Regions from separate parts of the Mesorhizobium sp. M7D.F.Ca.US.005.01.1.1 genome, predicted to be linked through region 1. Evidence: predicted binding sites of a transcription regulator. Region 1 holds the regulator's gene; the other holds the start of a gene.

Region 1 (7,142 bases):
CTGTTGTCGGCGCCATCGATCATCATCGGCCTGTTCGTCTACGAACTGATGGTGCGGCCGATGGGGCATTTCTCGGCGATCGCCGGTGCAGTCGCGCTCGCCATCCTCGTCATCCCGGTTGTCGTGCGCACCACCGAAGACATGCTCAATTTGGTGCCGAACGCCTTGCGCGAAGCCGGCACCGCGATCGGCGCGCCGCGCTGGGTGGTCATCAAGTCGGTCGCCTACCGCGCCGCGCTTTCCGGCATCGTCACCGGCATATTGCTGTCGATCGCCCGTATCTCCGGCGAGACGGCGCCACTGCTCTTCACGGCGCTCAACAACCAGTTCTGGTCGAGCAATCTCAACGCGCCGATGGCCAGCCTGCCTGTCACCATCTTCCAGTTCGCTCTCAGCCCTTACGAGGAATGGCAGCAACTGGCCTGGACCGGTGCACTCATCATCACATTGACGGTTCTCGCGCTCAGCATCGTTGCTCGCAGCCTGACCGGACGCAGAGAGGACAAATGAGCCAGATGTTGTCTCCAGACATGACGATCGCCGCCGAGGCCACCGCCAAGGCCAAGATCGAGGTCAAGAACCTCAACTTCTACTACGGCCAGTCGAAGGCGCTGAAGGACATCACGCTGTCCTTGCCCGAGCGCAGCGTCACCGCCTTCATCGGGCCTTCGGGCTGCGGGAAGTCGACGCTGCTGCGCGTCTTCAACCGCATCTACGAACTCTATCCCAAGCAGACCGCCGAAGGTCAGGTGCTGCTCGACGGCCAGAACGTTCTCGACCGCTCGCAGGATCTCAACCTGCTGCGGACCAAGATCGGCATGGTGTTCCAGAAGCCGACGCCATTTCCGATGTCGATCTACGAAAACATCGCTTTCGGCGTCAGGCTCTATGAGAAGCTCAGCAAGTCCGAGATGGACGGCCGCGTCGAGCAGGCGCTGAAGCGCGCAGCACTCTGGACCGAGGTCAAGGACAAGCTCAACGCCAGCGGCCTCAGCCTCTCCGGTGGTCAGCAGCAGCGGCTCTGCATCGCCCGCACCGTGGCGGTGAAGCCGGAAGTCATCCTGCTCGATGAGCCGGCCTCGGCGCTTGACCCGCTGTCGACCGCCAAGATCGAGGAGCTGATCGACGAGTTGCAAGCCGACTACACGATCGTCATCGTCACCCACAACATGCAGCAGGCGGCGCGCGTGTCGAAGCAGACGGCCTTCATGTATCTGGGCGAACTGGTCGAGTTCGACCGCACCGAGAAGATCTTCACGTCGCCCCGCGAGAAGCGCACGCAGGACTACATCACCGGCCGCTTCGGCTGAGTTCAGGCATACGAGGGACAAGATCATGGGCGAACACACAGTCGCTTCTTTCGACGAGGATCTCGGACAAATCAGCAGGCTCATCAGCGATATGGGCGATCTCGCCGGCTCGATGGTCGGTGGTGCCACCAAGGCGCTTTTGAATTCCGATAACGCCCTCGCACAGCGCGTCGTCTCCGACGATGCGATCATGGACGCGCGCCAGCGCGAGCTCGACGACCGCGCCATCACGTTGATCGCCAAGCGGCAGCCGATGGCCGACGATCTACGCCATGTCGTCGGTTCGATCCGCATGGCCGGCGATCTCGAACGCATCGGCGACCTTGCCAAGAACATCGCCAAGCGCGTCGGCACCGTCGGCCTCAGCGTCACACCGCGTGACCTGTCGCATTCCATCGACGCAATGGCCCAGCTGGTGCTGATCCAGGTGCAGGGCGTGATCGAGGAGTATGCGGCGCGCGACGCCGCGGCCCTGGCGAAACTGCGCGCCGCCGACGAGCGCATCGACGTCAAATACACCTCGGTGTTCCGCGAACTGCTGACCTACATGATGGAAGACCCGCGCAACATCACTGCCTGCACGCATCTGTTGTTCTGCGCCAAGAACCTCGAGCGCATCGGCGACCATGTGACCAACATCGCTGAAAATGCCTATTATGTTTTGACCGGCACGCAGCTGCCCGCCAATCGCCCGAAGCAGGACGAGACGGCAATGTCCGCGCCGGCGGCATGACGACAGGGGTGACCAGTCGATGATCGCGCCACGCATCATGGTGGTGGAGGATGAGGAGCCGCTAGGCGTGCTGCTCCGCTACAATCTGGAATCCGAGGGTTACCAGGTCGAGGTGGTGACGCGCGGCGACGAGGCCGAGATCCGGCTGCAGGAGAACGTTCCCGACCTTCTGGTGCTCGACTGGATGGTGCCTGCGGTTTCGGGTATCGAACTCTGTCGTCGGCTAAGGATGCGTCCCGAGACCGAGCGGCTGCCGATCATCATGCTGACCGCGCGCGGCGAGGAAAGCGACCGCGTGCGTGGCCTGTCGACCGGCGCCGACGACTATCTGGTCAAGCCGTTCTCGACGCCGGAATTCATGGCCAGGGTCAAGGCGCTGCTGCGCCGGGCCAAGCCGGAAGTGCTATCCAGCGTGCTCAAGGTCGGCGACATCGTGCTCGATCGTGAGTCGCACCGGGTCTATCGTAAGAAGAGCGAGATCCGGCTCGGACCGACAGAATTCCGCCTGCTAGAGTTCATGATGCGTCATCCCGGCCGTGTGTTCTCGCGCAGCCAGCTGCTCGACAATGTCTGGGGCGAGACAATCTATATTGACGAGCGCACGGTGGACGTTCATGTCGGCCGGCTGCGCAAGGCGGTCAACAACGGCCGCATGCCCGATGTCATCCGCACGATCCGAGGCGCGGGCTACGCGATCAGGGAAGACTGAGCTCCCTCGTTTGAACTCACGCCACGTTCTTGCCGACGAGGCCAGCTCTCGCCTGCACGCCCGGTGCGAAAATCTCCTGGTCGACGAAGGTCAGTGCGCGCATGGCGCAGCCTTCGCGGATCAGCGGCAGTTCGTTCGGCTCGGTGTCGAAGGAAATCGATTTCGAGTGCTGGCCGCCGGCGGTCTGGGCAATCGCCTCGCGCAATGCCGGCTCGATCAGGTCGAAGGCAGCGGCGCTGACGCCGACCATGGCGACGGGCGCCGGATCGATCAGTGCGAACAGGCTGCCGAGACCGTAGCCGAGCGCTTCGCCGGCCTTGCGATAGGCCTCGCGCTCGGGGCCATCCCTTTCGCGGGCCGCGGTCGCCAGCGCGCGCATGTCGGCGTCGCTGACATCAGCGACGGGTTCTGCGTCCTCGCCCAGCTGCCTGGCGTTGCGCCAGATGGCGTAGTTTCCGGCATAGGCCTCGACGCAGCCGCGCCGCCCGCAGCGGCAGAGCGCACCTTTCGGCTGATGGATCATGTGGCCGAACTCGCCGCCCGAGGAATGGGTGCCGGTGAACAGCTCGCCCTTCAGCACCAGGCCCATGCCGATGCCATGCGACAAAAGGATGGCGATGAAATCGTCGCGGTAGCGATCAGGATCGCGCCAGCGTAGCGCTATCGCCATCATGTTGCAGTCATTCTCCATGGTGGCGGGGATGCCGAACTCGTCCTCGAGTATGTCGGCGAAGGCGATGTCGGTGTGCGGCGTGATCGGCGACCACAGCATGGCGCGGGAGCGGGTGTCGGTGATGCCCTGGATTGCCAGCGCGATGCGGGCGATGCTGCGGACGTCGAGATCAGGGTCCTCGAGACGGCGCCGCACGATTGCCGTGCATTCGCCGATCAGCGCGTCCCGCGACATGGTCAGCGTGTCCAGCCGGCGCTGTTCCTCTGATATCACCTGGCCGGCATAGTCGATGACGGCGACGGAGAGAAAATTCAGCGACAGCACCACGGTCATCACCGCCGCCGCTTCCGGATTGAGGCTGAGGCCAACCTGCGGCCGGCCGCGTTTGAGCGAGCCGGCCTCGCTTGGTTTGCTTTCGGTCAGGATGCCTTCCCCGATCAGGTCGGAAGAGATAGCCGATATGGTCGAGTGGCTAAGGCCGGTTGTCGCTGCGATCTCGGTGCGGGACGGCTGTCCGGCGCGGCGCACGGCCGCAATCACCATCGCCCGGTTGCGCCGGCGCAAATCGTCGTGGCGGATTCCGACCGACATGTTTCTTCAAGTCCTCCCGGTCGCCGCGGTTCTCCGTGCCCCTCGAACGCTGTCGGCAACGCAGTCAAATACTGGCAGAAGCCGCCCACTCTGTCATTTATTTATTCCGGGGCTCGAAAAAAATTCGCGAGCACATCAAAATCCATCAGAATCGATGTTGACAGCGTTCGGGTGTTGGACCAGTATTTTTTCGGGGCTCGAAAAAATAGGGCCTCTGTGCCGGCCTTCGGGTCAGTTTGGTCGCGCCATACGCGGCGCAGGGAGGATATTATGAAAAGATTCACAGCCGCCATCCTGGCGGGTGTCGCCATGTCGCTGACGCTCGCGTCGGTCGCGCAGGCGAAGGACAAGGTCATCGGCGTTTCGTGGTCCAACTTCCAGGAAGAGCGCTGGAAGACCGATGAGGCCGCCATGAAGACGGCGATCGAGGCTGCCGGCGACAAGTACATCTCCGCCGATGCGCAGTCCAATCCCGGCAAGCAGCTTACCGATGTCGAAAGCCTGATCTCGCAGGGCGCCAATTCGCTGATCATCCTGGCGCAGGATGCCTCGGCCATCGGCCCAGCGGTGCAGAAGGCGCTGGACGAAGGCATTCCGGTCGTCGGCTATGACCGTCTGATCGAGAACAAGGACGTCTTCTACCTGACCTTCGACAACAAGGAAGTCGGCCGCATGCAGGCCCGCGAAGTGTTCAAGGTCAAGCCGGAAGGCAACTATGTCTTCATCAAGGGTTCGGGTGCCGATCCGAATGCCGACTTCCTGTTCTCGGGCTCGATGGAAGTGCTCAAGGAAGCCATCGACAGCGGCAAGATCAAGAATGTCGGCGAGGCCTATACGGACGGCTGGCTGCCCGCCAACGCCCAGAAGAACATGGAACAGTTCCTCACCGCCAACGACAACAAGGTCGACGCCGTGGTCGCGGCCAATGACGGCACCGCCGGCGGCGTCGTCGCGGCACTGACGGCGCAGGGCCTTGCCGGCACCGTGCCGGTCTCGGGTCAGGACGGCGACCACGCCGCGCTGAACCGCATCGCACTCGGCACGCAGACCGTGTCGGTGTGGAAGGACGCGCGCGAACTCGGCAAGAACGCCGCCGAGATCGCCTCGCAGCTCGCCGACGGCAAGAAGACGAGCGACATTGCCGGCGCCAAGGACTTCACGACACCGGGCGGCAACACCGTCAAGTCGCTGTTCCTGACCCCGGTTGCCATCACCAAGGACAATCTCAACGTCGTCATCGCCGCCGGCTGGATCAAGAAGGACGAAGTCTGCGCGGGCGTCGCCGCCGGCACCGTCGCGGCCTGTAACTGATCTGGATCACGTCGAAATATCTGAACGCCGCGGCCCAAAAGCCGCGGCGTTTTCTCAAAAAGATTTGTATTTCCGCATCACGCGGATAGCTTCGGGAGCAATTCCAGGAAAAGTGCGTAGCGGTTTTCCGTCCGGAATTGCGTCAAAACAAAGAGATAGAACGGTTCGGCGTTTCCGGGAATCGGTGAACCGTTCAAGGCTGGGTTCCGGCATCCGCGTCAGACGGCCAGCCGGTGGGAGGAAATCATGACCGACACGACGTCCAACCCGCAGGCCGACACCGCGCGTGCGTCGGAGCTCGGCGTGGTCGCCCGGTTCCTGAAGGCGACCGAGATCGACACCCGCATGCTCGGCATGGTCGGCGCCCTGCTGATCATCTGGATCGGGCTGCATGTCATTTCCAGCCTGCGCCTCGGCGTCAATCCGCTCGATTTCGACAGCCGCACCTTTCTGACGCCGCGCAATCTCTGGAACCTGTCGGTACAGACATCGGCGGTCGCCATCATGGCCTGCGGCATGGTGCTGGTCATCGTCATGCGCAACATCGACCTGTCCGTCGGTTCCGCCGAGGGCCTGATCGGCATGGTGATGGGATTTGCCCAGGTGCATTTCCTGGTGCGGTTTGTCGGGCTCGAACTCGGCAATCCGTGGATCTGGGTTCTGGCGCTGGTCATCGGCCTGGCGCTCGGCCTGCTGATCGGGGCCTTTCAAGGCTTCGTCATCGCCTATCTCGAAGTGCCGGCGTTCATCGTCACGCTGGGCGGACTGCTGGTCTGGCGCGGTGCTGCCTGGTGGGTCACATCAGGCCAGACGGTGGCACCGCTTGACGCCACCTTCCAGCTCATGGGCGGCGGGCCGTCGGGATCGATCGGCGCGACCTGGAGCTGGGTCGTCGGGATCGTGGCCTGCCTCGCCGTGGTGTTTGCGCTTTTCAACGGGCGGGTGCAGCGCAAGCGTTTCCGGTTTCCGCTGCGTCCGATCTGGGCCGAGACGCTGCTCGGCGTCGTCACCTGTGCCGTCATCATGGGTGCGGTCTGGCTCGCCAACTCCTATCCGTGGCCGATCGGCATCGTGAACCGGTATGCGGCCGCCAACAACATCACCGTGCCCGAAGGCGGCCTGTTCATCGCTCACGGCATCGCCATACCGGTGCTGATGGCGATCGCCGTCGGGCTGGTCATGACCTTCATCACCAACCGCACGCGTTTCGGCCGCTATGTCTTTGCCATCGGCGGCAATCCCGAGGCTGCCAATCTCGCCGGCATCAACACGCGCTGGATCACCATGAAGGTGTTCATGATCATGGGCGTGCTGGCGACGATCGCCGCCGCGATCTCCTCGGCCCGGCAGAATTCGGCGACCAACGTGCTTGGAACGCTAGACGAGCTGCTGGTCATTGCCGCCGCCGTCATTGGCGGCACGTCGCTCGCCGGTGGTTCGGGAACGATCATCGGCGCCATGCTCGGCGCGCTGCTGATGCAGTCGCTGCAGTCCGGCATGGTGCTGCTCGGCGTCGACTCGCCGCTGCAGAGCATTGTCGTCGGCGCCGTGCTGGTCATCGCCGTCTGGCTCGACACCGTCTATCGCAAGCGCGTCTAGGAGGCATGGCCATGACTGACAAGATTGCTCCTGCGGCCACAGCACTGATCGATATGCGCAACATCTCGATCGCGTTTGGCGGCATTCGCGCCGTCGACGACGCCTCGATCGATCTCTTCCCCGGCGAGGTCGTGGCGCTGCTCGGCCACAACGGCGCCGGCAAGTCGACGCTGATCAAGATCCTGTCCGGCGCCTACAAGCGCGATGCCGGGCAGA
Region 2 (7,142 bases), 1.4 Mb from region 1:
TGTAGTCGGACGACAGGATGTCGAGCAGCCCGTCGCTGGCCAGCGTGCGGGCCGAGACGTTGCCCGAATGCGAGGCGCCGCGCATGACGTTGGGCGCGCCCATCAGCACGCCGAGCCCAGCTTCTTTCGAGGCCCTGGCGGCTTCTTCCGTGGTCGGGAACTCGGCGACGCGCACGCCCTGCTCGATCGCCTCGCCGACATGGCCAATGGTGGCGTCGTCATGGCTGGCCAGCACGATGCCGCGCTCATGGCAGGCGGCGGCGATGTGGACACGGTTCGGCCCCGAATTCACGGCCGATTCCCCCATCCGCTTTTCGCAGAACAGCTTGAAGTCACGGTCGGTCAGCTTCAGTTTGCGCTGGTAGTAATAGGCATAGGTTTCCAGGTTGACGAATTGGCGCTGGCCTGGCGCGTGGTCCATCAGCGATGCCAGCTTGACCCGTTCGTCGCCATCGAAATTGGCGAAAGCCCTGAGGCAGTCCGGTGCCGAAACCTCGCAGCGCAGATGGATGAAATGGTCTGCGCGCAGACGGTCCTGCTGGACGCTGTCCTCGATGGCATCGGCCAGCTTGCGGATGTCTGTCGACGTCAGGTCGGCGTCTTCGTCCATGCCGACACGCAAGGCGTCGAGCACGGTGGTGATGCCGGCGGTCGCCACCTGCGCGTCATGGGCGAGCACGGCGGCGATCGGGTTCCAGCGCACCTTGGGCCGCGGCGCGTAGTGGCCTTCGAGGTGGTCCGTATGGAGTTCGACCAACCCGGGAATGATGTAATCGCCGCCCATGTCCTCGCCGTTGCGGCTGGAGCCGGCTTCGATGCCGGCGATAAAGCCGTCACGCAGCACCAGCGAACCCTCGACGATCTCGTCGGCAAGCACGATGCGGGCGTTGTGGAGAACAGTTTCGGCGGTCATTTCAGGCAGTCCTTGGTTGTTCCGGGTGGAGTCATTCCGGCAGAGGTGTCAGGCAGTTTTTCTGGCCGGGCGGCGCCCGAGCGCGTGATGCGAGAGCACCATGAAAGGTGCGCCCGGTTCGGTTTCGACAAACAATGTCAGCGCATCCACCAGCACCTTCTGTCGCAGAATGTCGGCGAACAGACTGTCGATTGCTGCGCGCAAACGAGGGCTTTCCTGTGACGCTGCCCGGCCCGACAGCGTCATGTGGAAGCGAAAGGTTTCGAAGACATAGGGGTAGCCCCATTGGCAGAGGTTGCGGAACTCGGCCGGCTTCAGCGAATCCGGGCTGCGCCGCTCGATTTCCGCCTCGGTCAACGGCGCGCGAAACCGGTCGAAGCCGAGCACCACGTCATCGGCGAAGCGGTTGAGCGCCGGCAGTGGTCCTTCCGGCACCAGTGCGAAGAAGCTGTCGATCTGGCTGACGACCAGGCGGGGGATGGTCACCACCGGCGTCGCCTCGGCAAAATGGTCGAGTGCGGCGCGCAGCGAGGCTTCGGTCTCGTTGGCAGCCAGGCGGAAAGGGGCTTTCAGCGTCGCGTGAAAGCCATAACGGCGCGCCGAAGCGGTGTGGAAGGCGACTTCCGCCGCCGACAGGTCGGCCACCGCCTCGACCGGCCTTGTCGCGGCGCCAAACGGGTCGCGGCCGAGCCAGTTGGCGGCGATCCGCGCCAACGGTTCGTCCTGCCGGGGGGTGAAATAGATGGCGTAGCGCATCGGTAGTCCTCGTCAGTCCCGCTGCCATAGGTGATTTCCATGACGGATTGACGAAGCTTTGAAGGGTTTTCGAAGGCAAATCGACCTTGTGGGTCCTTAGCCGACGATTTTTTCTAGCTGGACCAATAGCTTCACCTGGGAAGGTATGATCGGTCAGGCCTTCATCAACCATTCGTGCTCGGGCGCGTTGTGGAATTTCCACGTCCGTTTCGGCCCGGCCATCACGTTGAGGTAATAGAGGTCATAGCCGTGGCAGGCGGCACAGGGGTGATAGCCCCTGGGCACCAGCACGACATCGCCGTCCTCGATCGCCATCGCCTCATCCAGCGCACGATGGCCATTCTTGTCGGCGTCGGTGTAGACGCGCTGGAAGGCAAAGCCCTGCGGCGGGTTGAGGCGGTGATAGTAGGTTTCCTCGAGGTAGGATTCAGCGGGCAGATTGTCCTGGTCGTGCTTGTGCGGCGGGTAGCTCGACGTATGCCCGCCGGGCGTGATGACTTCGACCACCAGCAGCGAATCGGCCGGCTTGCCCTCCGGCAGGATGTTGGTGACGTAGCGCGTGTTGGTGCCTTTGCCGCGCACCTCCTGGCCAAGATCGTCCGGTGCGATGACGCGAACCGGCAAGCCGCCGCCAAGGCCCGGCGCCGAGCAGACCGCCAGTTCCAGCTCGGTATTTGCGGTCACCGACCAGTCCGAGCCTTGCGGAACATAGACCGACCACGGCTTGCCCTCGAAGGGCGACATGCGCTCGCCGAGCAGGCCGAGATCCTTGCCGCCGGCTGACGCCTTGCCCTTGCCGGTGACGAACACCAGGCAGACTTCGCGATCCTCCGTTTTTCCGGAGGCGCTCTCGCCAGGCTTCAGCCGATGCAGGTCGAAACCGACATAGGTCCAACCCGCGATTTGCGGCGTCACATGGGCGACGCGGCCATGGCCCTTGTTGGCTTTGACGAGCAGCTTCGACATCCCAGTCACTCCTTCGGTTCGGGCTCGGCCGCTGCCTTGCTCTCGTCGGCCGGCTTGTAGAGATAGAAGAACTGCCAGACGGCGTAGCCGGCGAAGCCGAGCGCGATCACGCCCCAGAACGGCGTGCCGGTGGCGAACTCGATGATCGACCAGATGACGCAGACCGCGACGACGGCGACACGCCGCCACAAAGGCCGGAAGAAGGGGTGCTCGTAATCTTTCATCGGGCCAATCTACAGCAATCGGCTTCGCCGGGAACCCATCGCATCAGGCATTGAGGAAGCCCTAGGCATTGGGAAAGCCCTGCGTCTCGACCGTGTAGCCGGCGGCGGTCATGACGCGCATCAATTCCTTGTAGCCGACCTCTGCCATCCTGAGCGGCGGGTTCTTCTTCGGGTCCTGCTCGGCCTCGACCACGAACCAGCCCTCATAGCCATGGTCCGCGAACCGCTGCACGATGGCGCCGAAATCCAGCGAGCCGTCGCCCGGCACGGTGAAGGCGCCCAGCGCCACGGCGTCGAGGAAGGACTGTTTCGTGCGGTCGAGCCTGTCGATCACGCCCATGCGCACATCCTTCACATGCACATGGCTGATGCGAGTGTGATGGTTGTCGATGGCGCGCAGCACGTCGCCGCCGGCAAAGGCCAGATGTCCGGCATCGAGCAGCAGCGGAATGCCGGCGCCGGAATAGCGCATGAAGGCATCGAGTTCCGGCTCGGTCTCGACCACGGCCGCCATGTGGTGGTGATAGGAAAGCGGCATGCCCTGTTCGGCGCACCATTCGCCAAACGCGGTGAGGCGCTTCGCATAGGCCTTCATCTCGTCGTCCGAAAGCTTCGGCTTGGTGGCCAGCGGCTTCGAGCGGTCGCCCTGGATCGAGCGGCCGACCTCGCCATAGACGATGCAAGGCGCGTTCACGGCCTTGAACAGGTCGATCATCGGCTGGATGCGATCCTTGTTGTCGGCCATCTCCCCATCGACCAGCGTGCCGGAGAACCAGCCACCGCACAGCGTCACGTCGGCTGCCTTCAGGATCGGCAGCATGACATCGGGATCATTGGGAAAGCGCCGGCCCATCTCCATGCCGGTGAAACCGGCCGAGCGCGACTGGCGCAAACATTCTTCCAGCGACACGTCATCGCTGAGTTCCGCAAGATCGTCGTTCCACCACGCAATGGGGGACATGCCCAGTTTGGCTTTCAAGTCGTCGCTCCGGTCCTAAAACAGTTCATTTCTTGCCCGTTGGCGCCGCCCCCCATCTGCCTGCCGGCATCTTCTCCCCTATAGAGGCGGGGAGAAGGAGGAGCTTCAGCGCCTATATCACTCGCCAATGGTCTGCATCTGCCGCTTTTCGTCATACGCCTTGCGCGCCGCGTTAACCTGCGGCCGTGCCGACACTTCCGGCACCGCCACATCCCACCAGTGACCGCCGGCATCGGTGGAAACCAGCGGGTCGGTGTCGATGACCAGCACCGTGGTGCGCGCATTCTTCTTGGCCTTCTCCAGTGCGTTTTCCAGCCCGGCGATCGACGGCACCTTTTCGGCAATCGCCCCCATGCTGGCCGCATGCGCGGCAAAGTCGATGTCGGGCAGGATCTCGTGGCGCGAGTCCTTCAGGAGATTGTTGAAGTTGGCGCCGCCGGTCGCCATCTGCAGCCGGTTGATGCAACCGTAGCCCCTGTTATCAAGCAGCACGATGGTGAGCTTGAGGCCGAGCATCACCGAGGTGGCGATCTCCGAATTCAGCATCAGGTAGGAGCCGTCGCCGATCATGACGACGACCTCCTCGTTTGGCTTGGCCATCTTGGCGCCGAGCCCGCCGGCAATCTCGTAGCCCATGGTCGAGAAGCCGTATTCCGCGTGGTAGGAGCCGGGCGCGCCGGCCTGCCAGAGCTTGTGCAATTCCCCCGGCAAGCCGCCGGCGGCATGCAGCAGCGTCACGCCAGAGCCCATCGCGCGCTGCACGGCGCCGATCACTTGCGCGTCGGAGGGGTAGGCGGCATTGGTCGACGCCGTCACTTTCGCTGCTTCTGCCTGCCAGGCCTTCTTGCCGGTGGCCGCATTGTCGGTCCAGGTGGAAGGCGCCTTCCAGCCCTTCAGCGCAGCACCGAGTTCAGCCAAACCCTCGGCCGCATCAGCGACCAGCGGCAGCGCGCGGTGCTTGCCGGCGTCGAAGGGCTGCACGTTGAGCCCGATGATGGTCTTGCCGGAATTCTTGAACAGCGCCCACGAGCCGGTCGTGAAATCCTGCAGGCGCGTGCCGATGGCCAGCACGACATCGGCTTCTTCCGCCAGCCGGTTGGCGGCAGAAGTGCCGGTGACGCCGACCGCCGCCATGTTGAGCGGATGATCGTCCGGCAGCGAGGATTTGCCGCCTTGCGTCTCGCAGACCGGAATGCCGGCGCCCTCGGCGAATTTCGCCAGTTCGTCCGAGGCCTGCGAATAGAGGACACCGCCGCCGGCGATCACCAGCGGCTTTCTTGCTCCCTTGAGCGCGGCGACAGCAGCCGCAAGCTCATGGCGGTCCGGGCGCGGCCGGCGCTGATGCCAGACGCGCTCCGCGAAAAAACTCTCGGGATAGTCATAGGCCTCGGCCTGGACATCCTGGCACAGCGACAGCGTCACCGGCCCGCATTCGGCCGGATCGGTCAGCACGGCCATGGCGCGGCTGAGCGCCGGGATGATCTGCTCCGGCCGCGTGATGCGGTCGAAATAGCGCGACACCGGACGGAAGCAGTCATTGACCGTCGCCGTGCCGTCGGAAAAGTCCTCGGCCTGCTGCAACACCGGATCGGGGATACGGTTGGCGAAGACGTCGCCCGGCAGAAACAGGACGGGCAACCTGTTTACATGGGCGAGCGCCGCCGCCGTCACCATGTTGAGCGCGCCGGGACCGATCGAAGAGGTTGCGGCCATGAAGCGGCGGCGGAAATTGGCCTTGGCATAGGCGATCGCCGCATGCGCCATCGCCTGTTCGTTGTGGGCGCGGAAGGTCGGCAATTCGTCGCGCACCTGGTAGAGCGCCTCGCCGATGCCGGCGACATTGCCGTGACCGAAGATCGCCCAGACGCCACCGAAGATCGGGACTTTGCTGCCGTCGATCTCGGTCATCTGGCGCGACAGGAAGCGGGTCAGCGCCTGCGCCATCGTCAGGCGGATTGTCTTGCTCATGGTGGTTTCCTCCGCAGTCCTTGTGCCGGGCCTTCTTATGCCGCCTTGCGGCCGCGCGCGGCAAGCCACGCTTCGGTCAGCTGTTCGAAGCGCTGCGCCATGTCGGCGATCGCCTCGTCATCCGACATCTTGCCGGCCAGCCATTGTTCTGCCGCATGGACGAAGATGGTGCGGCCGACGGCAAAGCCCTTGACGATAGGCGCCTTGGCGGTAGCGGCGAACGCCGCTTCCAGCTCGTCCTGCGGCGCCTCCAGGCCCAGCAAGACGACGCCGCGGCACCATGGATCGTGCTTCAGGATCACCGCTTCGATCTTGGCCCACGCCGCTGCCGAAGCCTGTGGCTCGAGCTTCCACCAGTCCGGCTTGATACCGAGCGCATAGAGCTCTTCCAGCGCGCGCGGGATCGTCGTGTCGTCGAGCTTGCCATGCTTGCCAGCAATGATCTCGATGAGAAGTTCTCTGCCTACTTTCCGCGCGCCTTCGAACAGCGCGCGCAGCTTCTGCTGCTGCTCTTCCTTCAGCGCCGCCGGATCGTCGGGATGGTAGAAGCACAGGCACTTGATGCAGTGATCGACCGGCCACTCCACCAGCTGCGAGCCGATGTCCTGCGAGAATTCAAAGCGCAGCGGTCGCGACCCCGGCAATTCGACTGGCCGCCCGAGCCAGGCGAAGGAATGCCTAGCGAATTCGAACATCGCCTCGCGGCCATGCTTCTCGTCGATCAGCATGCCGTAGCCGTCGCGTCCGGCGGCGACCTTCGCCGCGGCCTTGACCGCCAGCACCTTGAAATCGTGGATGCGGGCCGGATCGGCACCGGCCTTCGCCGCCACATCCTCGAGCTGCACGCGGTGGTCGCAGGCGAGCGCCATCAGCGAGGGGATGTCGCGCCGGCGCGTCGTTGCCCAATGGATGTGGTTGATCGCCTCATCCTTGCGCAGCGCCAGATGCTTGCTGCCGTTCTTGAGGAAGAACTGGAGCTCGTCGAAGGTCGGATATTCCGGTGCGCAGAGCAGCCGCGACACGGCGAAGGCGCCGCAGGCATTGGCCCAGGTCGCTGCCGTCGCATGGTCTTCGCCACCCAGCCAGCCGCGCAGGAAGCCGGACATGAACGCGTCGCCGGCGCCCAGCACATTGTAGATCTCGATCGGAAAGCCCTTGCCGACGACACCGTCTTCCAGGTCGTCGCTGATCGGTCCGTCATAGACGATGCAGCCCATGGCGCCGCGCTTCAGAACGATGGTGGCGGACGACAGCGAGCGGATCGTCTTCAAGGCACTGAGGCAATCATCGGCGCCCGACGCGATCATGATCTCTTCCTCGGTGCCGACGATGAGGT

What was found. The regulator PhoB, encoded in region 1, activates phosphate uptake and scavenging genes when phosphate is short. The targets are predictions, from matches to a motif close to TGTCATNNANCTGTCAT.
Region 2: a site for PhoB is predicted at 1,709-1,725, ahead of EJ076_RS05965 (DUF1045 domain-containing protein). Genes of this name have one in related genera too.

Annotation. Positions count from the first base shown of each region.
Region 1 is NZ_CP034453.1:6,999,398-7,006,539, reverse strand. It holds gene pstA (phosphate ABC transporter permease PstA) at 1-510, shown strand, start outside; gene pstB (phosphate ABC transporter ATP-binding protein PstB) at 507-1,310, shown strand; gene phoU (phosphate signaling complex protein PhoU) at 1,336-2,043, shown strand; gene phoB (phosphate regulon transcriptional regulator PhoB) at 2,063-2,752, shown strand; gene EJ076_RS34060 (ROK family protein) at 2,769-4,016, opposite strand; gene xylF (D-xylose ABC transporter substrate-binding protein) at 4,287-5,327, shown strand; gene EJ076_RS34050 (sugar ABC transporter permease) at 5,574-6,926, shown strand; gene EJ076_RS34045 (ATP-binding cassette domain-containing protein) at 6,938-7,142, shown strand, end outside.
Region 2 is NZ_CP034453.1:1,228,004-1,235,145, forward strand. It holds gene EJ076_RS05960 (alpha-D-ribose 1-methylphosphonate 5-triphosphate diphosphatase) at 1-913, opposite strand, end outside; gene EJ076_RS05965 (DUF1045 domain-containing protein) at 962-1,669, opposite strand; gene iolB (5-deoxy-glucuronate isomerase) at 1,823-2,635, opposite strand; gene EJ076_RS05975 (hypothetical protein) at 2,641-2,859, opposite strand; gene iolE (myo-inosose-2 dehydratase) at 2,921-3,838, opposite strand; gene iolD (3D-(3,5/4)-trihydroxycyclohexane-1,2-dione acylhydrolase (decyclizing)) at 3,956-5,806, opposite strand; gene iolC (5-dehydro-2-deoxygluconokinase) at 5,842-7,142, opposite strand, start outside.